Regions from separate parts of the Providencia huaxiensis genome, predicted to be linked through region 1. Evidence: predicted binding sites of a transcription regulator. Region 1 holds the regulator's gene; each other region holds the start of a gene.
The links. Region 1 encodes CRP, which controls carbon source genes, mostly activating them, when cyclic AMP is high. Its sites were predicted from a motif close to ATGTGANNNNNNTCACAT; they were not measured.
Positions count from the first base shown of each region.

Region 1 (6,078 bases):
GCCATGTACACCGGATGAGGCTGGCATCTCCCTTGAGGCGATCAAATACTTTGCAGGTAAACTACCTATTTTAGGCATTTGCTTAGGGCATCAAGCGATTGGGCAAGCTTTTGGTGCATCAGTCGTTAAAGCACGAGAAGTTATGCACGGTAAAACCTCCGCTATCCACCATAACCATCAAGGTGTATTCAAGGGCTTGAACCGCCCCTTGACAGTGACACGCTACCATTCTCTGGTGATTGCGGCAGAGACGCTTCCTGTTTCTTTTGATGTATCAGCGTGGTCACTGAATAATGGTGATGTTGATGAAATCATGGGAATACGGCACAAAACCTTGCCTATAGAGGGCGTTCAGTTCCATCCTGAAAGCATTCTGAGTGAACAAGGTCATGAATTACTCAATAATTTTCTGAAATATTAATTTAGAAATATCGTTCAGAATAAATTAATTATGCATATTATGCCCTTTGCTATTGCTCTTTTTTGATTTTTTATTCATATTTAATGCTTATGTTTTCATTTTCGCATTAAATAAGAGCAGGTGAGGGGTATGTCAGAGCAACCAGTAGTAAATCGGCAGACTTTTGATCAAGTTATGTTGCCTATTTTTTCGCCGGCGGAATTTATTCCAGTTAAAGGCGAAGGGAGCCGCGTTTGGGATCAGCAAGGTAAAGAATATATTGATTTTGCCGGTGGGATCGCTGTTCTTGCTTTGGGGCATTGCCACCCTAGTTTGGTGTCGGCTGTGCGTGAACAAAGCGAAAAGCTATGGCATGTCAGTAATATTTTCACCAACGAGCAGGCGCTGAAGTTAGCACAAAAGCTCACGAATGCGACATTTGCTGACCGTGCATTTTTTGTGAATTCCGGCTCAGAAGCTAACGAAGCCGCGTTTAAATTAGCGCGTCGCTACGCTATCACCAAATATAACCCATATAAAACGAAGATTATTGCTTTTAAACAAGCTTTTCATGGGCGCACATTATTTACCGTTTCGGTTGGTGGGCAAGCGAAATATGCAGATGGCTTTGGGCCAAAACCCGCGGATATTATTCATGTGCCTTTTAATGACCTTGATGCAGTCAAAGCGGTGATTGATGAAAATACCTGTGCAGTGGTGTTAGAGCCCGTACAAGGGGAAGGTGGTGTAACCGCAGCAACATCAGAATTTCTGCAAGGAGTTCGTAAGCTGTGTGACGACAATAACGCACTACTCATTTTTGACGAAGTACAAAGCGGTATGGGGCGTACAGGCAAACTATTTTCTTATATGCATTACAACGTTGTGCCTGATATTTTAACCACGGCAAAAGCATTGGGTGGCGGTTTTCCTATCAGTGCAATGATCACCACTGAAGAAGTGGCAAAAACCATGGAAGTGGGGGCGCACGGTACGACTTATGGTGGCAATCCATTAGCTTGTGCGGTGGGGAATGCGGCATTTGATATTATTAATACTGAAGAAGTGTTAAGTGGTGTCGAAAAGCGTCGTGAATTATTTGTTGCTCATTTAAATAAACTTAACGATAAATACCACATCTTTTCTGAGATCAGAGGAATGGGGTTATTAATCGGCGCGGAGTTAGACGGAAAACTATTAAACCGTTCGAAAGATATTTTGCAAGCCAGTGCTGTAGAAGGTCTGATGATGCTCAATGCTGGCACGAATGTTTTACGTTTTACGCCTTCACTGATTATTTCTGAGGAAGAAATTAATAGTGGGATGGCGAAATTAGAAACGGCTATTGGTAAGTTATTGGGTTAAATTGTAGAGTAAAGTTGCAGAGGCATTTTGCCTCTGCAATAAACATTTTATTGATTAAATTTTTTACTTTTTTACGATACTTTGTTGAGCTTCTAATACTAATTGTTCAATTTTTTTTTCATGTGTTGAAGTCATAACAGCCATTTCTTGGTATTCTCTTTTCAGAGCTTTCAGCCCAGCTATTTGTCTATCAAGATGATTTATTTTTTCAATTTTAATTGAGTTATTTATTTTATTTCGACGAGAAGGATGAATATAGCCTGTTGAACTATTTCCTTTGGCTAATTTGTCCATTTTTTCTGCCTGTGTTTGTTTTAGCTTTCTAGCTATCCTATTTTTTTCTTTTTTAGGTAGTCTGGTTTCGTTCGCTTTATTATCTGTAATTTCATTTTTATTTAGATTACTGAAATTTTCACTTATTAATCTAATGTTTTTATTTTTCTCTTGATGTGGAAAGTCATCTGAAAAGCACACTGAATTACCTAAAGAGGGATTGCTATCTGATTGATAACCAGAGGAATTAGAGTTTAAGCTCTCATTGCTCGAATGAAAGTTAGTAAGATGGAGAATTTTTTTAAAACTATCGTGGCTTAAGCCAAAATTTAAATTTTCATAACTTGGATACGCTGATTCATCTAATGTACCCAAAAAGTAGCTTGGTTCTTCGGTGTAGCTATCCCATTCTAAGTCAATGCACTCTGTTTCTTTATTGTTTTTTTGCATGATGATACTGTTAGCGTCTTTATTATTATAAAATCTAACATGATAGATATCTTCATTTCTTGGTATTGTTTTATTTTTGATAATTAAACTTTGAATTTTGCTAGTAGATTTTATTTTTTCAATAGACTCATGGAAAAAGTGTTTTAACTTATTGATACCGAAATCTTTAACTAAAAAATTTTTTTTGGTAGTATTAATTAACTCTGCATTAGAGTTGCTAGTTTTCATAGGAGTATTTTCCAGTTTAATATTTTTTGTTGAATTATTTTCTGTTGTAATATTATTTTTAAAGACATTTGATGGGGAAACCAAATATTCCTCTTGATAAATATAGGGAATTTTGATTTTTCCAACAGGTTGTGAATAAGGGAGTTGGCTTAGCTCGGGTTGTTCTCTCTTGTAAAACTCACAAGTTTTAATAGCGAGATTTACTTTCTTATAACCTCCTGTATTTAATGGATTAATAATATTTAACCCTTCAATAAATGAAAGGTTTTTGGATGTAATTTTTTTATTATCCATATAATTAGGTGAACTTTTTATATTATTTACTTTAGTATTTAACTCCACGACTAATAATCTCCTAGTAATAGTTTTGTTACCATTATCTTAGTGTGATCATTAGCTAGAAAAATATAAAGAAACGACACTCATTAATGAAAGTATATAAATAGGCTATGGATAAGAAAAAATAACGTTATACCAGAGGTATAACGTTATTTTAAATTGCATGCCTCGCCAAGAGAGCGAGGCTGAAAGGTTAATTAACGAGTGCCGTAAACAACAATGGTTTTACCATGTGCAGAGATCAGGTTTTGGTCTTCTAACATTTTTAAAATACGACCAACTGTTTCACGGGAACAACCTACGATTTGGCCTATTTCCTGACGAGTGATTTTGATTTGCATACCGTCTGGATGTGTCATTGCATCGGGTTGTTTGGCTAAATTTAATAGCGTTTGAGCAATACGGCCAGTAACGTCCAAGAATGCAAGGTTACCGACTTTCTCAGATGTTGTTTGTAGGCGGCTAGCCATTTGCGCAGAAAGGCGCATTAAAATATCAGGGTTTACCTGAATCAATTGACGGAATTTTTTATATGAAATTTCAGCAACTTCGCAGGCGACTTTTGCTCTAACCCACGCAGTGCGTTCTTGCCCTTCTTCAAATAACCCAAGCTCACCAATGAAATCCCCTTGATTCAGGTAAGAGAGGATCATTTCTTTGCCTTCTTCATCTTTAATTAAAACAGCCACCGAACCTTTAACGATATAGTAAAGGGTTTCTGCTTTCTCACCCTGATGGATAAGAGTGCTCTTGGATGGATATTTATGAATATGGCAGTGTGACAAAAACCATTCAAGAGTAGGGTCTGTTTGTGGCTTGCCGAGAACCATTAGCGTTATCCTCTGTATGTTATTGCAGCCATTCGGAAAAACGTCTAGAAAGGCTGGCTTTAAAGTCACTAGCTTAGCATATTAATTTGCCTTATATACCTTTAAATAATCAAGAGGCTGATTACTTCAGCGCTTTTGATTGCTTTTGGTAACGCAAATTGATATCAACACTATAATATGATCAATTAAACCGTTGAGTTTTGATCTTAATCCTATCAACTAAGTATTGTTTGTAGCATATCCAATACAGAAAGTCTTCCCTGTATCGCTTCAGCCAAATAAAGTTGATATAACATTCATTGTATCTATGGAACAATGTAGCCTTTAAATCGATTTCATTTCAAGGGGAAATACAATGGAAGCAAGAGTAAAGTGGGTTGAAGGACTTTCTTTTTTAGGGGAGTCAGCGTCTGGGCACCAAGTGATGATGGATGGCAATGCGGGCGATAAAGCGCCAAGTCCAATGGAAATGGTGCTAATGGCGGCCGGCGGCTGTAGCGCGATTGATGTCGTTTCGATTTTACAAAAGGGCCGTTACGATGTTACTGATTGTGAAGTTAAATTAACCTCACAGCGCCGTGAAGAAGCCCCGCGTTATTTTGTGAAAATCCATTTGCATTTTATTGTAACTGGGAATGAATTAACGGAAAAAGCGGTCGAACGTGCTGTTCAACTTTCTGCTGAAAAATATTGCTCAGTGGCATTGATGTTAGAGAAAACCGTTGAAGTCACACACAGCTTTGAAATAAAAAACTAAAAATAAATTTAATTTTTACTAATATATTTGAATTGAAAGATGCTTATCTTAATTAATGATAAGCATCTTGTTTATTAATCAAAAAATAATTTAATTGTTGTTCTTTTGATTAATTAATTTTTCGACTATTGGTGCCATAATTAATTCCATTGCTAACCCCAATTTCCCTCCTGGAACGACAATTGTATTCATTGCGGAAATAAATGAGCCAGATATCATTGATAGCAAATAGGGGAAATCAATTTGTTCTAGCCCACGAAAACGGATCACAATAAAGCTTTCGTCTTGTGACGGAATCGCTTTTGCTGAGAATGGGTTAGATGTGTCTACCGTTGGAACACGTTGGAAATTGATGTGAGTGCGAGAGAATTGTGGCGTGATGTAATTAATATAGTCCCCCATAGAACGCACAACCGAGTCCATGACTGCTTCGCGAGAGTGCCCTCGCTCTGTGGTATCGCGGATCAATTTTTGGATCCATTCTAAGTTGACAATAGGGACAACACCGACAAGCAAATCAACATGTTGTGCAACATTATGTTCTGGAGTAACAACACCCCCATGCAGCCCCTCATAAAATAAAATATCTGTTTTGTCTGGCAGCGGTTCCCAAGGGGTGAATGTCCCAGGTTGCAAGCCATAAGGTACCGCTTCATCATAAGTATGTAGATATTTACGGGACTGCCCACAGCCGGTTTTTGCGTAGTCGACTAAGGTTTGTTCAAGCAAAGCAAAATCATTCGCTTCGGGGCCAAAATAACTGATGTGCCGCCCTTGTTCTCTGGCTTTACGGATAGCCATATCCATTTCAGGACGTGTATAGCGGTGAAAGCTATCCCCTTCCAGTGTTGCCGGTTGGATATTTAATTGGTGAAAAACTTTACGAAATGCTTGGCTAGTTGAGGTTGTGCCAGCACCGCTTGAACCGGTGATGGCTATGATTGGGTGCTTTTTGGACATCGCAGACTCCCTGTGTTGCGCTAATAAGCACTATTTTAATCAACAGTGCATGAAGCGGATTAACGGGTGTTAGAGTTATGAGCCTTATTTGATAGTTTTACAACATGGTTGCGTTAGAAAACACCCAACTTAATTTATGGTAGATGATGACGTCAAAATGAACCACGGAATAAAAATATCATAAAGAAAAACTTCCCTTAGGCATGAAATTAACCGATTCATGCAATTCAGACCAGACTAGCACAATTTCACCAGAAACTAACTGCCGTTTCACATCGTTAACCTTATCTTGCAAGCTTTTTTCATGGGAGCCATAGTCTGTCCCTTCTCGTAAAACATAGCTTTCAATCAGATTTTCCAATGTTTCAGGGGCAAGTTCTTGCCATGGAACAATCACATTATTTCCTTATTTAAATAAGGCATTAACCATTGGGGAATGCGGGTTTCTAACCACATTTGCGGTTTTCTCAAGGTAC
Region 1 covers NZ_CP031123.2:4,173,696-4,179,773, forward strand. The annotation lists gene CYG50_RS21055 (aminodeoxychorismate synthase component II) at 1-421, shown strand, start outside; gene CYG50_RS21060 (aspartate aminotransferase family protein) at 551-1,765, shown strand; gene CYG50_RS21065 (hypothetical protein) at 1,829-3,058, opposite strand; gene crp (cAMP-activated global transcriptional regulator CRP) at 3,253-3,885, opposite strand; gene CYG50_RS21075 (OsmC family protein) at 4,241-4,642, shown strand; gene CYG50_RS21080 (phosphoribulokinase) at 4,733-5,602, opposite strand; gene CYG50_RS21085 (YheU family protein) at 5,781-5,999, opposite strand; gene CYG50_RS21090 (hydrolase) at 5,996-6,078, opposite strand, start outside.

Region 2 (6,078 bases), 2.1 Mb from region 1:
TTTAATTATTATGGGAATTGCGACAGATTATTGTGTCAAATTTACTGTATTAGATGCGTTAAAACTAGGCTATTCCGTGGATGTTCTCGCCGATGGGTGTAGAGGTGTTAACCTAGCGGCCAATGATAGCCAAGAAGCCTTAGCTGAAATGCAAAAGCAAGGCGCAAGGTTAATCACTTTAGCTGACCTTCATTAGCTCATACTTTGCTGACAAGTTTTCTCATATCAGTTGAGAAAACTTGTTTTAGTGACCCTGTCACCCTTTAGCATCATATTGAATAACCAAACTTTTTGTAAAGCAGCTGTTATTCATCATTGTTTTGTGGTTTTAAGGTCGCTAACATTTCACCTTGAAACAACATTTTCAGCTCTTGTTTGCTCTTCATCGTAATTTCACCATTAGTCCCTACCGTCATATGTTCCGGGTCATGGTTATTCCGAGACTGCCACAATAGCACCATTTGTAAGCTATGTTCTTTCTGTTCCGGTGTTAACATCACCCCATCAGGCCATTTACCGAGTTCAACTGCTGTCACTAGGCGCTCATAAATTTCGGGGGTCATCACTGCCAACAATTGTTCAAGCTGCTCTGGATTAACTTCAACGCTCACGGTAAGGCTCCTTCAAATACACAATTAGCACATTATTTTATTTTTCTCGATTTCAGCTAAAAGCTGAATCGTTTTTGTTATTATCATAGAATAGCTTCAGCAACCTTCAGCTCTTTATCCACGTGTCTTTTCACCGCTATCATCATCAATAAAGCTTAATGATGCTGAATTAATGCAGTAACGCTGACCGGTAGGCTGAGGACCGTCTGGAAATACATGCCCTAAGTGCGCATTACAGTGTTGACAACGAACCTCAATACGATGCATTCCATGAGAGAAATCCTCAATGTATTTGATGGCCTCTTCATTAACCGGTTGATAAAAGCTTGGCCAACCACAACCTGCATCAAATTTGGTCTCAGACATAAATAAAGGTGTACCACAACATAAGCATTCGTACACACCGTCTTTACGGTTATGCAATAATTGACCACTAAAGGGTGGCTCGGTACCGGCTTGTTGTGTAACATAACGCTGCATCTCATTTAACTTTGAGATATCAATAGGTTGGTTATCTTTATTTGACATGTCATCCCTAAATATTTAAATGACTAAACGGTTTAATGGTTATCATACATCAATTTCAATCAACAAAAAATTAACAACATTTTCTGTAAAACTATTCTAAACTAAGAAGCATCTTACTTTCCGTTTTGATTTGTGAACCGTATCACATATATCACTGATAGATGGTTTCATTATGCCGTACAATCCCGATAATACGTGCGGCTGTATTTGCCGCTGAAGTGGCTGACAAATAAGCAATTGGTGGTATCAGAATTGATTTTTTTCAATAATTGACACGATTCCGCTTGACGGCTGGCAAGGTTTTGGTAACTTTAACTACAACTTAATTCACGAATAAATAGCTGGTGGAAATACTATGACTATCAAAGTAGGTATTAATGGTTTTGGTCGTATTGGCCGTATCGTTTTCCGTGCTGCACAAGAGCGTTCTGACATCGAAATCGTTGCTATCAACGACCTGCTCGATGCAGAATATATGGCGTACATGCTGAAATACGACTCAACTCATGGTCGTTTCAACGGTACTGTTGAAGTTAAAGATGGTCACCTAGTTGTAAACGGCAAAAAAATCCGTGTAACAGCAGAAAAAGATCCTGCAAACCTGAAATGGAACGAAGTCGGTGTTGACGTCGTTGCTGAAGCAACAGGTATCTTCTTAACTGATGAAACTGCACGTAAACACATCCAAGCAGGCGCTAAGAAAGTTGTTCTAACTGGCCCTTCTAAAGATGATACTCCTATGTTCGTTATGGGCGTTAACCACAAAGCTTACGCAGGTCAAGAAATCGTTTCTAACGCATCTTGTACAACTAACTGCTTAGCTCCACTGGCTAAAGTTATCAACGACAAATTCGGTATCGTTGAAGGCTTAATGACAACTGTTCACGCAACAACTGCAACTCAAAAAACAGTTGATGGTCCTTCTCATAAAGACTGGCGTGGTGGTCGTGGTGCTGCTCAAAACATCATCCCTTCATCAACCGGTGCTGCTAAAGCTGTAGGTAAAGTTATCCCTGAACTGAATGGCAAACTGACTGGTATGTCTTTCCGTGTACCTACGCCTAACGTTTCTGTTGTTGACTTAACTGTTCGTTTAGAAAAACCAGCAACTTATACTCAAATCTGTGATGCTATCAAAGAAGCAGCAGCAGGCGAGCTGAAAGGCGTTCTGGGTTACACTGAAGATGACGTTGTATCAACTGACTTCAACGGTGAAAAACTGACTTCAGTATTTGATGCTAAAGCAGGTATCGCACTGAACGACAACTTTGTTAAATTAGTTTCTTGGTATGACAACGAAACAGGTTACTCTAACAAAGTATTAGACCTGATCGCTCACATCTCTAAATAAGAGCTGTCGTGTAATCTGTCTAACTGAGCCGCCAATTGGCGGCTCTTTTGTACCGTATCCAATAACAAATTAACACTTCATATTTTCTGCTATATCGCTTATGGTTGATCTCTCATTGGATACGCTATAAACACAACTTATTTTAGAATGAATACTATTCACTGCGGCTTTAAGTATGCCGGACAGATACTCTAAATAATTCAAGTGAATGAACACCGTCAACAATGCTGCAGTTTAATGTATGACGAGTATTCACTCTGTTTCATTAACACAGGCCTAATACCATGCACGATAAACTTTTTGCATTACCGGTCATCAAACAAGTCTCCGCTTACATCACTCAACGCCAACTTGGTGAGCTTCCACTCATTGTTATCTCGCATCCTAAGGTGCGTGGGGCCGTCAGTTTACAAGGCGCCCAACTTATTGATTGGCAACCTGCGGGGCAAAAACCTTGCTTGTGGCTAAGTTCAGAGAGTGCTTTTAAAGAAGGCGTTGCTATCCGCGGTGGTATTCCTATTTGTTGGCCTTGGTTTGGTCCTGTAGCTAGTCCTAGTCATGGTTTTGCACGAATTCTACCTTGGCAATTCACTGCACATAATGAACATGAAGATGGTGTTATTTTAACCTTCACATTAACAGATACAGAATATACCCGTAAATTATGGCCCCATGAGTTCACCCTGATCCTACGAATGAAACTAGGTGAAACATGTGAGCTTGAACTAGAAAGTTATGGGGACTTCGAAACGACTGCTGCATTACACAGTTATTTCAATATCAGCGATATTCAAAAAGCCACTGTATATGGATTAGGTGGCCACTATTTCGATAAAGTCGCAGATAAAGAAGCTTATGTAAATGAACCACTGAAATTTAATAAACATACCGACCGTATTTATTCAGAACCAGAGGAATACAGCCTCTTACGTGATGACGGATGGGCCCGTACAATAGAAATTCACCATTACCATAATAGTGATGTTGTCTGTTGGAACCCTTGGGCAGAATTATCATGCAGTATGGGCGATATGCCAAATAATGGGTACAAACAGATGGTTTGTGTAGAAACAGCAAGGATCAACGTCCCAATGAAAAGTGATGCGCAGCACCCTGCTCGCCTTTCATTAGTGATGGTCAGCCGTGATAATAAGCCGCAAGATTAATTATCCATTCTGAGCATATAAGATCTAAGCACATCAAATTTCTCGATAGATAAAATTAGCCCCTGATAATCATCATGATATCAGGGGCTAAATAATTTAATATTCTATAACGAACTTAGAATGTGTAAGTGACGCCCGTCCACATAATGGCAGAAACATCTTTATTTACCATTGGGCTATCTTTCACTTCACTTGGCAGGCGGTCAACACGGCCCATTGCGAATACCGTCCAATTTTCATCAAAGCGGTAATTCCCTGTCACCTCAACGTATGGTGTCCAACTTGAACCTGGGTTATAGCGTTTTAAACCGCTATTACGTGATTCTTTTGAAGACACGCCATATTCATAACGGTTTTGGTTCTTACTATCCCATTTAATACCCAGACCTGGAGTGATTGACCATTTGTCACCTTCAAAGCCATACAGGTAGGCAAACTCACCACGAATACCATTACTGATACCTAAAATATCACCAGAAATATTCGTTCTCAGTGTACCCCAATCAGCTTTATGACGATAAGTCAGCCCCGTCATCACCGTATCACGGCGGCGGTCTAACTCGCGCATCGCTTTATCATCATTGTCTTTAGGTTTAAAAAATTGTGGGTAATAATAAGCATCCAATGATAACTGGTCTTGTGTATCATTCCATAAATAATAACCCGCAGCTAATGTATGAAAATAGAAATTCTCACTGTCATAATTAACAATAGGCACTGGCGTGACATAATCACGGCTCTTAATTCCTTTATAAGGTGTTGACTGCGCTAATACCGAACCACCAACAGACCAAGTTCCTGCAAATGCGGCCCCAGATAACACACTCAGAGCCATCGCAAGTGTCGTTAATTTAATTGCTTTTGACATATTATATTTAACCTAAAAATAATGAGAAATAGATCACACTCTATATGTTATATCAATATAGTTGCAATCCAAACATTCTTAACCAAAATCACACGTAAAGCTAAATTTTTACTATTTTCAGTATGATTGGTTAATATTTATTCTACTTTATTTTCATAAGAAATAGGAACTCTTTTCGCAAGCGCACAAAGTAGCTCATAACCAATTGTCCCCGCTGCTTGTGCAACCTCATCAACCGGTAAATTTTGCCCCCATAACTCCACTCGCTCACCAAGTTTAACATCGTCACAATCACTAATATCAATAGTCAGCATATCCATCGAAACAGCCCCCAGTAGTGCACAGCGCTTTCCTTTGCACCATACCGGCGTTCCATTTGCAGCATGCCGAGGGTATCCATCTGCATAACCACAAGCGACTGTTGCAATACGCATAGGTTTAGTTGATGTAAACCGGCTACCATAACCAATTGATTGCCCAGCTGGGATTTCATGGATAGCAATCACTTCTGATTGCAATGTCATCGCTGCTTTCAAACCCAACCCAAATATATCTGCAGATTTTCCACTTGGGGAAGCGCCATACAACAAAATGCCAGTACGAACCCAATCATATTGGGTTTGTTTATGCCACAATGTCGCTCCTGAATTTGCAATACAGGTTTCTAACGATAAGTGTTCGAATTGTTGAATTTGTCGGAACGGTTCTACAACACCTGTTTTGGTATCTGAATTCGCAAAATGACTCATTAACGTTAAATGGCGTATATTCGGCATTTTAAATAACCGTTGTACTACACTTTCGTATTCGCTCGGTGAAAAACCTAAGCGATTCATTCCGCTATTTAGTTTGATATAGACTGAAATCGGTGATGATAATTGAGCATTCTCAATGGCAAATAATTGCCACTCACTATGCACGCTTGTCGTTAAATTATATTGATCAATCAATTGCAAGTCTTGAGGCTGGAAAAAGCCTTCTAGCAATAGAATTGGCCCCTTCCACCCTTCTTTTCGTAACAAAATTGCTTCGTCAAAATCCAACACCCCAAAACCATCAGTTTCTTTCAGCGCTGACCAAATCTGCTTGATACCGTGACCATAACCGTCTGCTTTCATAACTGACCAAATTTTCGATTTTCCAACATGTTGCCGTACGATAGACAAATTGTGTTGTAAATTTTGTAGATGAATAACAGCACTTATTGGGCGCGGCATTTAAATTCCCTTAATACATTTAATTAATTCTAAAATTACAATGATGCCAAAACATCAAATACTTAGCGTGCCGGCGTTAAATCACCATGCGTAACCAACTTGGTATTAAAACCATCAAGATATCTAAATACCGATAAATCATCAGACGCTATCTCTGGTGTATTCCCTGAAATTATATCTGCCAGTAGTTTCCCTGCACCACAAGCCATTGTCCAACCCAATGTCCCATGCCCTGTATTTAAATATAAATTACTGTATGCAGTCGGCCCAACTATCGGAGTACCATCCGGTGTCATTGGACGCAACCCTGTCCAAAATTGTGCTTGTTCGATGTCAC
Region 2 covers NZ_CP031123.2:1,684,185-1,690,262, forward strand. The annotation lists gene pncA (bifunctional nicotinamidase/pyrazinamidase) at 1-196, shown strand, start outside; gene CYG50_RS09430 (YeaC family protein) at 306-611, opposite strand; gene msrB (peptide-methionine (R)-S-oxide reductase MsrB) at 726-1,139, opposite strand; gene gapA (glyceraldehyde-3-phosphate dehydrogenase) at 1,495-2,490, shown strand; gene CYG50_RS09445 (D-hexose-6-phosphate mutarotase) at 2,775-3,656, shown strand; gene CYG50_RS09450 (MipA/OmpV family protein) at 3,772-4,524, opposite strand; gene alr (alanine racemase) at 4,662-5,741, opposite strand; gene CYG50_RS09460 (D-amino acid dehydrogenase) at 5,804-6,078, opposite strand, start outside.
Region 2: a site for CRP is predicted at 1,270-1,287, ahead of msrB (peptide-methionine (R)-S-oxide reductase MsrB). Genes of this name have one in related genera too.

Region 3 (6,078 bases), 2.1 Mb from region 1:
AATAATTAAAATAAACACCTAAATAGATGCTCATAATTAGATGACCTATATATGATTAATAAAAAACATAATTAATAAAATGAAATATAGGAATATTAAAATAGAATAGATTAGAATGGGAATATAGCGTTAATTAACCTCTTATTAATAATTAATAGGAGGTTAATTAACTTCATAAAAAGAAGAGTTATATGCAAGAGCCCGATTGTATAATGTCAACAGCACAACGTTTACCATTCGCAAATTGACATACGGCAGTTTGTGAACCATTTAATTCTAATGTCAATGCAGGTAAGCCCCCCGCTGACACACAAGCTTCTTGCGCACCAGGCCCTAAATTGACCACTTGCTGGGCATACTGACTCGCGGAATGTTCCACAGACTTATCTACGTTTGAGCTACCACACGCAGATAGCATGACAGATATCACCCCAGCAAGTGACATTGCTATTACTGGTTTTAAAAATTGACTAACCCGATGCCTCATTTTTGTTTCCCCAATCATGCTGCCTGAATATCCTGCACCAACGGTTTAGTGCCCACCACTTTTTGAAAATAAATTAATGACTAAGACACCAATAATAATTAATAGCATACCAATAATTGCAGGTAAATCGAGTTTTTGGTTGTAAATATAAATTGCAGCGATGGAAACCAACACAATTCCCAAACCTGACCAAATTGCATAAGCAATACCTAATGGCATGGTTTTCACCACCTGTGAAAGCCCCCAAAAAGAGACTGCATAACCGATAATAACAATCAAAGACGGCCAAAAACGACTAAAACCATCAGATGCTTTTAATGTTGTCGTTGCAATGACTTCAGCAATAATAGACATCAATAAGAAACCTAGACCCTTCATTGTCTTTCCTTATTATTAGAATGAGTTACTCAGGTAACAACAAAAAAGCTCTGTTTATCATTAAAATAACACAGAGCTTTCATCTTTACGTCATAATGAAATGCGAGTTAGTGATTTGCAGCAGCGCCTATTCTATCGCTAAGGGTGTCACTATAGCGCCTGAATAAATAGACACATAATGCGAAAGCTATAAGACCAATCACACCACCAATGTAACCAATCTGAGTCATCCCCATATGGACAATAACTTGATTACCTAGCAGCGCCCCTGCACCAATACCGATGTTGAAAATTCCAGAGAAAATTGACATTGCCAAATCGGTGGCATCTGGAGATAAATCAATCACCTTAACTTGCATCCCTAAACCAATGCACATCATTGCCATTCCCCAGAACACCGATAACATCACCAAAGACCAAACATCTCTGCCTAATGGCATCAGCAATAATAAACAAATCGTCATAAATGCGATTGCTGCGGGTAAGAATGATAATGAAAACTTGCTGCTGTAGCGACTGAATATGACGCTGCCAACAATACCAGCTCCACCAAAAATCAGCAGGAGTAAAGTTGCAAAATTTTGGCTTTGTAATGCAACTTCTCGAACAAAAGGCTCAATATAACTGTAAGCCGTAAAATGTGCGGTTACTGCTAACACCGTTAATGCAAACATTCCAACGAGTGCCGGCCGTTGAAATAGCATAGGCACACTTTTTAACGAACCGGAATGTTCACTTGGTAACCGAGGTAAATAACGGATCAAGACAACCATAGTAAACAATGCAATAACACCGATACCTAAGAATGTCGCTCGCCAACCTAAGAATTGCCCAACCACTCGGCCAAGGGGAAGACCTAATACTGTCGCTAATGCAGTCCCCGTCGCTAATAATCCAAGTGCTTGAGCTTTTTTACCTGCGGGGGCAACCCGAATAGCCAACGATGCCGTAATTGACCAAAATACAGCATGAGATAAAGCCACACCAATACGTCCTGCAATTAAAATATCAAAACTCCATGCAAAACCAGAAATAATATGGCTAATAATAAAGATAACAAATAAGAAGCCTAATAATTTACGGCGCTCTATTTTACTGGTTAATAACATTAAAGGTAGCGACATCAAAGCCACAACCCACGCATAGATTGTTATCATCAAACCAGTATGTGCGACCGTCATATCAAAGCTTTTTGCAATATCACTGAGTAATGCAACAGGTACAAACTCTGTTGTATTAAAAACAAATGCAGCAACCGCTAATGCTATTACACGGATCCAAGCTGTTTTTCTAGAAACTTGCGTCATATTTCTTTTAGCCTTCACTTTCCCACAAATAACAGATACCAACAGCTTAATTGGATGTAAAAATTGCTGCAAAAAGACATTGGTATTTAGTACAGGATTGAGTCGTTACTGAGCAACCTCTGTTGCCAATAACTCTTTTTGTGAATTGTATCACAATTTTTTATTGTTCATAAAGACTCCTTCCTACCTACTGGCAAGAAAAACAGCGGGCCTAGTAATTATTAGCGCCTCCTACATCCTATTTAATCGTTCGTTCAAATTTAACGCATTAATCTGAATATTTATAACATTCAGTTATCTGAAAACACATAGTATTACTTTCTATGCTACAATCTTGCTATTATTTTTTATGCTTAAAGGACCTTTTTAATGAAAAACCATTTTCCTACTGAACCTAACGTTAATACTTTAGCGGATGAAGTTACTTGTCTAAAAAATTTACTGACGCATATGTTAAAAGCTATCGGCCAAGCTGATGCAGGTAAAATTTTAATCAAGATGCAACGTGAAATTGCACAAATGGAAGACGAAAAACAGGCAGAAACCTATAAAAACACGTTAGAACAAATAAAAACAGGGTATCGCCAATAGATTATTTAGCGATAAATGCTATTTTAAGGATATATATACTATTGAGTGGTTTAAACTGCACAAATAACTAAGTTTTAATCATGAAAATCATCTATCTTTGTTCATGAATTAAACCATTCTTTATTCATTTAGCTCCCCCTTCAGAACCCTATGAAGGGGGCTTTTTTTTTCTACAACTTATGCATTATTCCGCTTATAAATATCTTGGCAATGCTGAATATATTCATCAACTGTCGTATCAGCGGTTTGTTTATCCCAGCTTTTCTGCTCTTCAAAAGCCCACACTTGAAATGTTTGCCCTAAGTTAGCCCCTGACATGCCAACTTGCTTATAGACTCGATGGTAAAAACCTTGCTCAGAATGATAGATCTCAAATTTAAATGGAACTAACCTAGCGGGGTTTGTCGTTGTCAAAAATTCATTACCAAACAATAACGTTTTCTCCAGAATATCCATTCTATCCCCTTGTTTAATTTATAAAATACGCATGGTTTACAACTTCTCTTCTAAGCATAGCGCATTTAACGCCATTCCGTAATTTTACCGATAAAAATAGATGATTTATATATTACCCATCGATAAGCTTTATGAATAAGAGGGGGATATTGAAGAAATAATAAGCTTCATCATTAAAATGAAGCTTATTATCAATCGATTATGATTTATTGTCGTACAACTGTTTTGCCATATCAATGCTATCTGCGTTCACATCTTTTATATGGTCTCGTGTTAACCGATAAACAACAGGGCTTAAAAGTAACAGAGCAATTAAATTAGGGATCGCCATCATAGCATTTAGTGTATCCGCTAATAACCAAACAAAATCAAGTGATTGCGTTGCACCAATTGGTAAAGCTATCAACCATAAAACTCGGTACGGTTTTATTGCTCGCAACCCGAATAAATATTGCACACATTTTTCGCCATAGAAACTCCAACCCAAAATGGTGGTGAATGCAAATATGGCTAATGCAATAGCAACAATGTAATTTCCACCTGGAATGGCTGTTTGGAATGATGATGCGGTTAGTGTCGCTCCGGTTTCACTGGTCAGCCAGCCACCAGTAATAATGATGGTTAATCCTGTAACAGAACACACAATGATAGTGTCAATGAATGTCCCTAACATCGCAATAAGCCCTTGGCGAATAGGATTTTGTGTTTTTGCAGCAGCGTGGGCGATAGGTGCACTTCCCAAACCCGCTTCATTGGAAAACACGCCTCGTGCAACCCCAAAACGTATTGCAGCCCATACCGCCGCACCTGCAAACCCACCTTGAGCAGCGACAGGGTTAAAAGCTGAGGTCACGACCAAAGAGAGCGCACCTGGGATCTCCTTAAAATAGATACCAAGCACAATGACACCTGCGCCAAAATAAGCCACAGTCATAAATGGGACAAGTTTTCCTGCAACATCAGAGATACGTCGTAATCCACCAATCAATACCGCACCGACTAATAAAACTAATACCCCCGCCGTCAACCATTTATGCACACCAAAGTTACTTTCTAGTACATCTGCAACAGAGTTAGCTTGTACCGTATTTCCGATACCAAAGCTAGCACATGCACCGAAAAAGGCAAACAGCGTTCCTAACCAAATCCATTTAGGGCCTAACCCATTTTTAATGTAGTACATTGGGCCACCAATATACTGGCCATATTTATCCACTTCACGAAAACGAACTGCTAACACGGCTTCGGAGTACTTAGTTGCCATTCCGACCAAAGCCGTCATCCACATCCAAAATAACGCGCCAGGCCCTCCCATGACGACCGCAGTTGCGACCCCAGCTATATTCCCCGTGCCAATAGTGGCCGATAACGCTGTCATTAATGCGTTAAAAGGTGATATTTGCCCCTCACCTCGTGACTCATTCTTTTGAAACAATAGCTTAAAGCCTGTTCCAATTTTTCTTATCGGTAGGAATGCAAGCCGAATTTGCATATAAATGCCAACGCCTAAGATCCCAACAAGCATTGGTACTCCCCACACCACACCATTTAGTTCACTTAACCACGTCGTTATCAAATCCATCCTACCCCCAATTAATTCATATCAATTAACATATCAATAAAATTCATAACATTTCCTTATCAATCTAATAAAGATTAAAAGTAGAATAAAAGCGAACAAAATTTCTAAAATTCATCATTTAAAATAAAAGATTGTGAGTAAGCTCACTTGTGATTTATCAATTGCAGTTATAAATACAATTAATTGCGAGTCGTCATTAAAATTGAGTTAATTGAATATGGGTTGATATTTTTGAGGGGATATGTGTCACATACTGTTTCAATAAAAAAGCCCAGTAATTAAACAATTACTGGGCAGATACTAAAATTATTGTCTACTTAAAGCTAACTTTAGACGATTATTTAGGCTACTTTAAATATTCACCTGAACGTAATGCTTCGATACGTTTGTCTAATGGTGGGTGCGATAAAAATAATTCACTGAATGCTTTACCACGACCATTGATACAAAATGCCATCAAACGACCTTCTTCTTGTGGTTCATAGCTCGTTTTCAACCGTTGCAATGCCGCTATCATCTTTTCACGCCCCACTAATTTTGCCGAGCCAGCATCCGCGTGGAACTCACGGTAACGAGAGAACCACATAGTAATGATGCTCGCCAAAATACCAAAGACGATTTCAAGTACCATGGAAACCGCAAAATAGACCATTGGGTTACCATTGCTACTTTCACTTTCGTTATCACTGTTGGACATAAAACCTGCCGCAACCTGTGCAATAATACGTGAAATAAAGATAACGAACGTGTTCACCACACCTTGCAATAAGGTCATCGTTACCATGTCGCCATTTGCGATATGGCTAATTTCATGAGCAATTACAGCTTCAGCTTCATCACGGCTCATATTTTCTAATAACCCGGTACTCACCGCGACAAGCGAAGCATCACGTCGCGCGCCCGTAGCAAACGCATTGATATCTGGTGCATGATAAATAGCCACTTGTGGCATCTGAATACCAACTTGTTGTGCTTGGCGCTCAACGGTTGATACTAACCACTGTTCCATTTGGTTACGTGGCGTTTCGATAACCTCACCGCCCACTGATTTCAGAGCCATCCATTTGGACATTAATAGTGATATGAAAGCACCACCAAAACCAAACAGACCAGCCATGATCATAAGACCTTGGACACTACTCCCTCTGATCCCAGTTAAACTTAGGATTATCCCAAACACAAACATAACTGCTAAGTTTGTGAGTAAGAATAAAGCAATTCTCATCATTTTTTATGTATTCCTTGGTAAAAACAAATATACGTAGAATTTACTTTAT
Region 3 covers NZ_CP031123.2:1,697,349-1,703,426, forward strand. The annotation lists gene CYG50_RS09485 (DUF333 domain-containing protein) at 188-487, opposite strand; gene CYG50_RS09490 (DMT family transporter) at 533-865, opposite strand; gene CYG50_RS09495 (sugar transporter) at 973-2,172, opposite strand; gene CYG50_RS09500 (DUF2594 family protein) at 2,542-2,763, shown strand; gene CYG50_RS09505 (hypothetical protein) at 2,941-3,219, opposite strand; gene CYG50_RS09510 (alanine/glycine:cation symporter family protein) at 3,419-4,801, opposite strand; gene htpX (protease HtpX) at 5,148-6,029, opposite strand.
Region 3: a site for CRP is predicted at 2,311-2,328, ahead of CYG50_RS09495 (sugar transporter). Genes of this name have one in related genera too.

Region 4 (6,078 bases), 440 kb from region 1:
GGTTGGAAGGGGAAAATAATGGCCTACAACGTATGGCCGCTATGCTGAAAGTTCATCTGAAAAGTTACCGTAAAACGCAAGAATTTATTGAAAACCCACCAAAAGATGTACAGGTCTTTGAGATTTATCCACCTGTTCCACTGAAAAGCAGTGCGCTGGGTAGTAAGGTGTCTTCACTTAATCAAGATTACCATACGGGTCGCCGGTGTGGCCGCTATTTTATTGCAGCACTGGGTGACGCATTTGACCACAGTACAAATCGCTTTAGACATACCTTGGCACAGAAAATTGAGTCGAATCCATTAGATATTCAGCTTGAGCCTCAAGTACCGAGTGAGCTCATTCCTGAATTGGTGACTGAGCCTGTCTCTTCAGTGCCTCTGGCTGCAATATCAGCAAATGAGAGCCGTGATGGCTGAGCTTCAATTTATCGATACCCATTGCCATTTTGATTTTCCACCCTTTAGTGACTCTTTTACTGAAAGCTTGAAGCTTGCTCAGCAAAGTGGCGTGAGCGATATTGTCATTCCTACGGTGAGTGTGGATAATTTTGAGCGTGTTTGGCAACTGGCACAGCAGTACCCGCAGCTCCATGCTGCTATGGGTTTTCATCCATTATATTTAAGTCAGTTTCAAGAACAACATATTGATATATTGACTGATTATCTAACTGAAAAAAATAAAAAATGTGTAGCGATAGGCGAAATTGGGCTTGATCTCTATATGCAAAACCCGCAATTTGAACGCCAGCAAGAGGTGTTGTCCGCACAATTAAAGTTAGCGAAACAGTTTGATTTACCCGTTATTTTGCATTCACGAAAAAGCCATGACCCATTAGCAGCGATGTTACGTCGTTTTGAGGTCCCTGCTCGTGGTGTCGTACATGGCTTTGCTGGCAGCCTATCTCAAGCGCAAGCCTTTGTTAAACTTGGTTATTATATTGGTGTGGGTGGAACCATTACTTATGAAAGAGCGAATAAAACTCGCCATGTGATGTCCCAACTTCCTTTGGCTTCATTATTATTCGAAACGGACGCCCCCGATATGCCTGTTTCGGGTTTCCAAGGTGAGCCAAATCGGCCTGAACGTATTGAGTGGGTTTTTCGTTCATTATGTGAGCTTCGCCACGAATCCCCTGAAGAAATAGCCCAACAACTTTACAACAATAGCTTGTCGTTATTTAATCTCACCAAATAAAACCGCATACAAATTCATAAGTAATGTTTATGTAATTTCACTAGTTAGCTATTTAAATCTATTTAGTCTTTATTGTGATGAATTAGGACTTTAGTTCCTTTCCAGACTAAACCGAGTCTATTTTGTGATTCTTGTCACATTATGTGAATTTTTGTTGTTTATTGCAGTGTGTATTTGTGATGAGTATTGCGGGTTATTGGTGATGACTAGGTATAATCATCAGATTAAGAATCAAGGCGACTTACACGTTTCCTTATATATCAACCTAAAATAAAGTGAACAGGGATCCTTCCATGCAGCTCATTATGAGTATTATCGGAATGGCGGTACTTATCGCGATAGCTATTCTATTTTCCAGCAATCGCCGAGCAATTAAACTCCGCACAGTCGGTGGTGCATTTTTAATTCAATTAGCCATTGGCGCATTTGTTCTTTATGTTCCTGCGGGGCGTAGTGTGCTTCAAGGGATGTCTGATGCGGTTTCTAAAGTTATTGGATATGGCCAAGATGGGATGAGTTTCATCTTCGGTGGCCTTGTTTCCGATAAAATGTTTGAACTGTTTGGCGGCGGTGGCTTTATTTTCGCTTTCCGTGTTCTGCCAATTATCGTTTTCTTCTCTTCATTAATTGCTGTGCTTTATTATTTGGGCATCATGCAGTTAGTGATTAAAATTCTTGGTGGTGGCCTGCAAAAAGTACTGGGAACCTCAAGAACCGAATCCTTATCTGCGACAGCGAATATCTTCGTAGGGCAAACGGAAGCGCCATTGGTTGTTCGCCCTTATATTGCAACAATGACCACATCAGAGCTGTTTGCCATCATGTGTGGTGGTTTAGCTTCTGTCGCGGGTTCAGTTTTGGCGGGCTATGCACAAATGGGTGTGCCTATGGAATACCTGATCGCCGCCTCCTTTATGGCCGCTCCAGGTGGTTTATTATTCGCTAAACTGATGGTTCCAGAAACGGAAGATGTGAACGATCGGGTTGATGCAACCGATTTAGTTGCTGAAGATGAGCGCCCAGCCAATATCATTGATGCAGCAGCATCTGGTGCATCATCAGGGATGCAACTGGCACTGAACGTGGGTGCAATGTTATTAGCTTTTATCGCATTGATTGCGTTGATTAATGGCATCTTAGGTGGCATTGGTGGTTGGTTTGATTATCCACAATTATCACTTGAATTATTATTAGGTTGGTTATTTGCACCGATTGCCTTCTTAATTGGTGTACCGTGGAGTGAAGCGACAGTCGCGGGTTCTTTTATCGGTCAAAAAATTGTCGTGAATGAATTTGTTGCCTTTATGAACTTTGGTGATTATATGAAGGCAGATGCAGAAGTGCTGGCAGCGGGTAAACAAGTGCTTTCTGATCATACTAAAGCGATTATTTCGTTCGCATTATGTGGGTTTGCTAACCTTTCATCCGTCGCTATCTTACTCGGTGGTTTAGGGGGCATGGCGCCAAATCGTCGTAGTGAGGTTGCTCGTTTAGGTATGAAAGCGGTTATGGCGGGTACCCTGTCTAATTTAATGAGTGCAACCATCGCAGGCTTTTTCTTGACGTTAGGCGCAGCGGCAGTCATTTAATTTATGTATCTGGTGGTAAGATTTATACCATCTCAAATAAGTCAATCGGAAGGGCAATAGTCCTTCCGTTTTCATTTTGATTCGCTATATTCTTTTATGACTTTTTATATCAATCGTAAATTTTCAACTATTCTTAACTTAGTCAATTAATGATGAAGAATACATTGAAAAGCCATTTGAGCGAAAAACTGATGGTGAGAGATGATATAATTAGATATTCATCACATTTTTTATTTTAATAATGTAACATTCAGTCGATTAATGTGATTTGTAGCACATAAAAAGGCATCATTCCATGGTCAAATAGGCATTAGTAAGCTGCTATGGAACTGCTAGTTCTCAGAGTCTAGGACTCTAGGGCATGATGCGGTGAGAAGGATCTCAGCTGCTCAGTTCGGAAAGCATCCGACTAGCATCTTTAAGGAACCAAGCCCGCTCGCCAACAAAGAACGTGTCGTTCTGAAGAATTAACAACGTTGGAGAGTTATATGACTGATTTAAAAGCGGCCGCACAACGCGCGCTGTCCCTTATGGATTTAACCACTTTAAATGATGACGATACCGATGCAAAAGTCATCGCACTGTGTCATCAGGCGAAAAGCCCAGCAGGCAATACGGCAGCAATCTGTATTTACCCTCGTTTCATTCCAATTGCACGTAAAACATTACGTGAACAAGGCACTCCAGATGTGCGTATTGCAACGGTCACAAATTTCCCACACGGTAACGATGATATTGATATCGCATTAGCTGAAACTAAAGCGGCGATTGCTTACGGTGCAGATGAAGTTGACGTTGTTTTCCCTTATCGTGCACTGATTGCCGGTAATGAACAAATTGGTTTTGACTTAGTGAAAGCCTGTAAAGACGCTTGTGCAGCTGCCAATGTGTTGTTGAAAGTGATCATTGAAACAGGTGAATTAAAAGATGCAGCGTTAATCCGTAAAGCGTCTGAAATTTCGATTAAAGCGGGTGCTGATTTTATTAAAACCTCTACGGGTAAAGTGCCTGTTAATGCAACTTTAGAAAGTGCAGAAATCATGATGCAAGTCATCCATGATATGGGCGTTGAAAAAACAGTGGGCTTTAAGCCAGCTGGTGGTGTACGTACCGCAGAAGAAGCCGCTGAATACTTAGCGTTAGCGGGACGAATTTTAGGTGACAATTGGGCTGATAGCCGCCACTTCCGTTTTGGGGCTTCTAGCTTATTAGCAAATTTATTAAATACGCTGGGTTTTGACGTTAAAAAATCAAGCAGCAGCTATTAATTATCGCAATATTGTTAGCCGATAAATTCGACTTTAAAGGAGCATATTGTGTTTCTGGCACAAGAAATTATCCGTAAAAAACGCGATGGTAAGCCATTAAGTGAAGAAGAAATTCGTTTCTTTATCAATGGAGTTCGTGATAACTCAGTTTCAGAAGGTCAAATTGCTGCATTGGCAATGACTATCTATTTTAATGATATGACCATGCCTGAGCGTGTTGCATTGACATTAGCAATGCGTGATTCAGGAACGGTTCTGAACTGGAAATCACTCAACCTCAACGGCCCATTAGTTGATAAACACTCAACGGGCGGCGTGGGTGATGTGACTTCACTGATGCTTGGTCCAATGGTTGCAGCTTGTGGTGGCTATGTACCGATGATCTCAGGCCGTGGTCTAGGCCACACTGGTGGGACATTAGATAAGCTTGAAGCGATCCCTAATTTCGATATCTTCCCAGATGATGTCCGTTTCCGTGACATTATCAAAGATGTCGGGGTGGCAATTATTGGGCAAACTAACTCATTGGCGCCTGCTGATAAACGTTTTTATGCGACCCGTGATATTACCGCGACAGTGGACTCAATTCCGCTAATTACGGCTTCAATTTTAGGCAAAAAACTGGCTGAAGGCCTTGATGCTCTAGTGATGGACGTTAAAGTCGGCTCTGGTGCATTTATGCCAACGTATGAGAAGTCAGAACAGCTAGCAGAGTCTATTGTTAAAGTAGCCAATGGGGCGGGTTGTAAAACGACCGCATTATTGACTGACATGAATGAAGTGTTGGCATCCAGTGCAGGTAACGCAGTTGAAGTACGTGAAGCGGTTCAATTCTTAACGGGTGAATACCGTAATCCACGCCTTTATGAAGTTACCATGGCATTATGCGTAGAAATGTTAGTGTCTGGTTCATTAGCTGCAAACCGCGAAGAAGCGCGCCAAAAATTACAAGCAGTATTAGATAATGGTAAAGCGGCAGAAGTGTTTGGTCGCATGGTTGCCGCTCAAAAAGGGCCTGTTGATTTTGTTGAAAACTACAACAAATATCTGCCAACAGCCGTGCTGAGCAAAGCCGTTTATGCACCTCAAGACGGTATTATCACGCAAATGGATACACGTGCACTGGGTATGTCTGTCGTGACTTTAGGTGGTGGTCGTCGTAAAGCGACAGACCCAATTGATTATAGCGTTGGTTTAAGCGATATCGCTGCGTTAGGTGCCAAAGTGGATACCCAGACGCCACTGGCAATTATCCATGCAAATAGTGAAAAAGCGTGGGAAGAAGCGGCGAAGGAAGTGCGCGAAGCGATGGTGATTGGAGACAAGGCACCTGAAGCGACACCTATGGTTTATCGCCAAATCAGCGAATAATACAAATAGATTTTAGTGGTATATCGTATTTAAAAATACCGCAGGAGAAAAATATGAAACGCACATTTATTATGGTTTTGGATTCCTTTGGGATCGGAGCTGCACACGATGCACATAAATTTGGTGATGAAGGCTCAAATACGTTGGGTCACATTGCAGATGCTTGCGCACGCGGCGAAGCGGATATTGGCCGTAAAGGGCCTCTGCATTTACCGAATTTAACAAAATTAGGTTTAGGTAAAGCAGGAGAGGAATCAAGCGGTTCATTCCCTGCGGGCCTTGATCCTAAAGCAGAAATTATTGGCGCATATGGTTATGCGAGCGAAATTTCTTCGGGTAAAGATACGCCATCAGGCCACTGGGAAATTGCGGGTGTGCCTGTGCTATTCGACTGGGGTTATTTCTCTGATGAAGAAAACAGCTTCCCACAAGAACTGTTGGACACTTTAGTTGAGAAAGCTAACTTACCGGGCTATTTAGGTAACTGTCATTCATCAGGTACAGTTATCCTTGATCAACTGGGTGAAGAGCATATGAAAACAGGGAAACCTATTTTCTATACCTCTGCTGACTCAGTATTCCAAATTGCGTGTCACGAAGAAACTTACGGCTTAGATAAACTGTATGAGTTGTGTGAAATTGCGCGTGAAGAG
Region 4 covers NZ_CP031123.2:37,200-43,277, forward strand. The annotation lists gene CYG50_RS01650 (patatin-like phospholipase family protein) at 1-419, shown strand, start outside; gene CYG50_RS01655 (TatD family hydrolase) at 412-1,197, shown strand; gene CYG50_RS01660 (NupC/NupG family nucleoside CNT transporter) at 1,503-2,786, shown strand; gene deoC (deoxyribose-phosphate aldolase) at 3,275-4,054, shown strand; gene deoA (thymidine phosphorylase) at 4,103-5,425, shown strand; gene deoB (phosphopentomutase) at 5,479-6,078, shown strand, end outside.
Region 4: a site for CRP is predicted at 1,320-1,337, ahead of CYG50_RS01660 (NupC/NupG family nucleoside CNT transporter). Genes of this name have one in related genera too.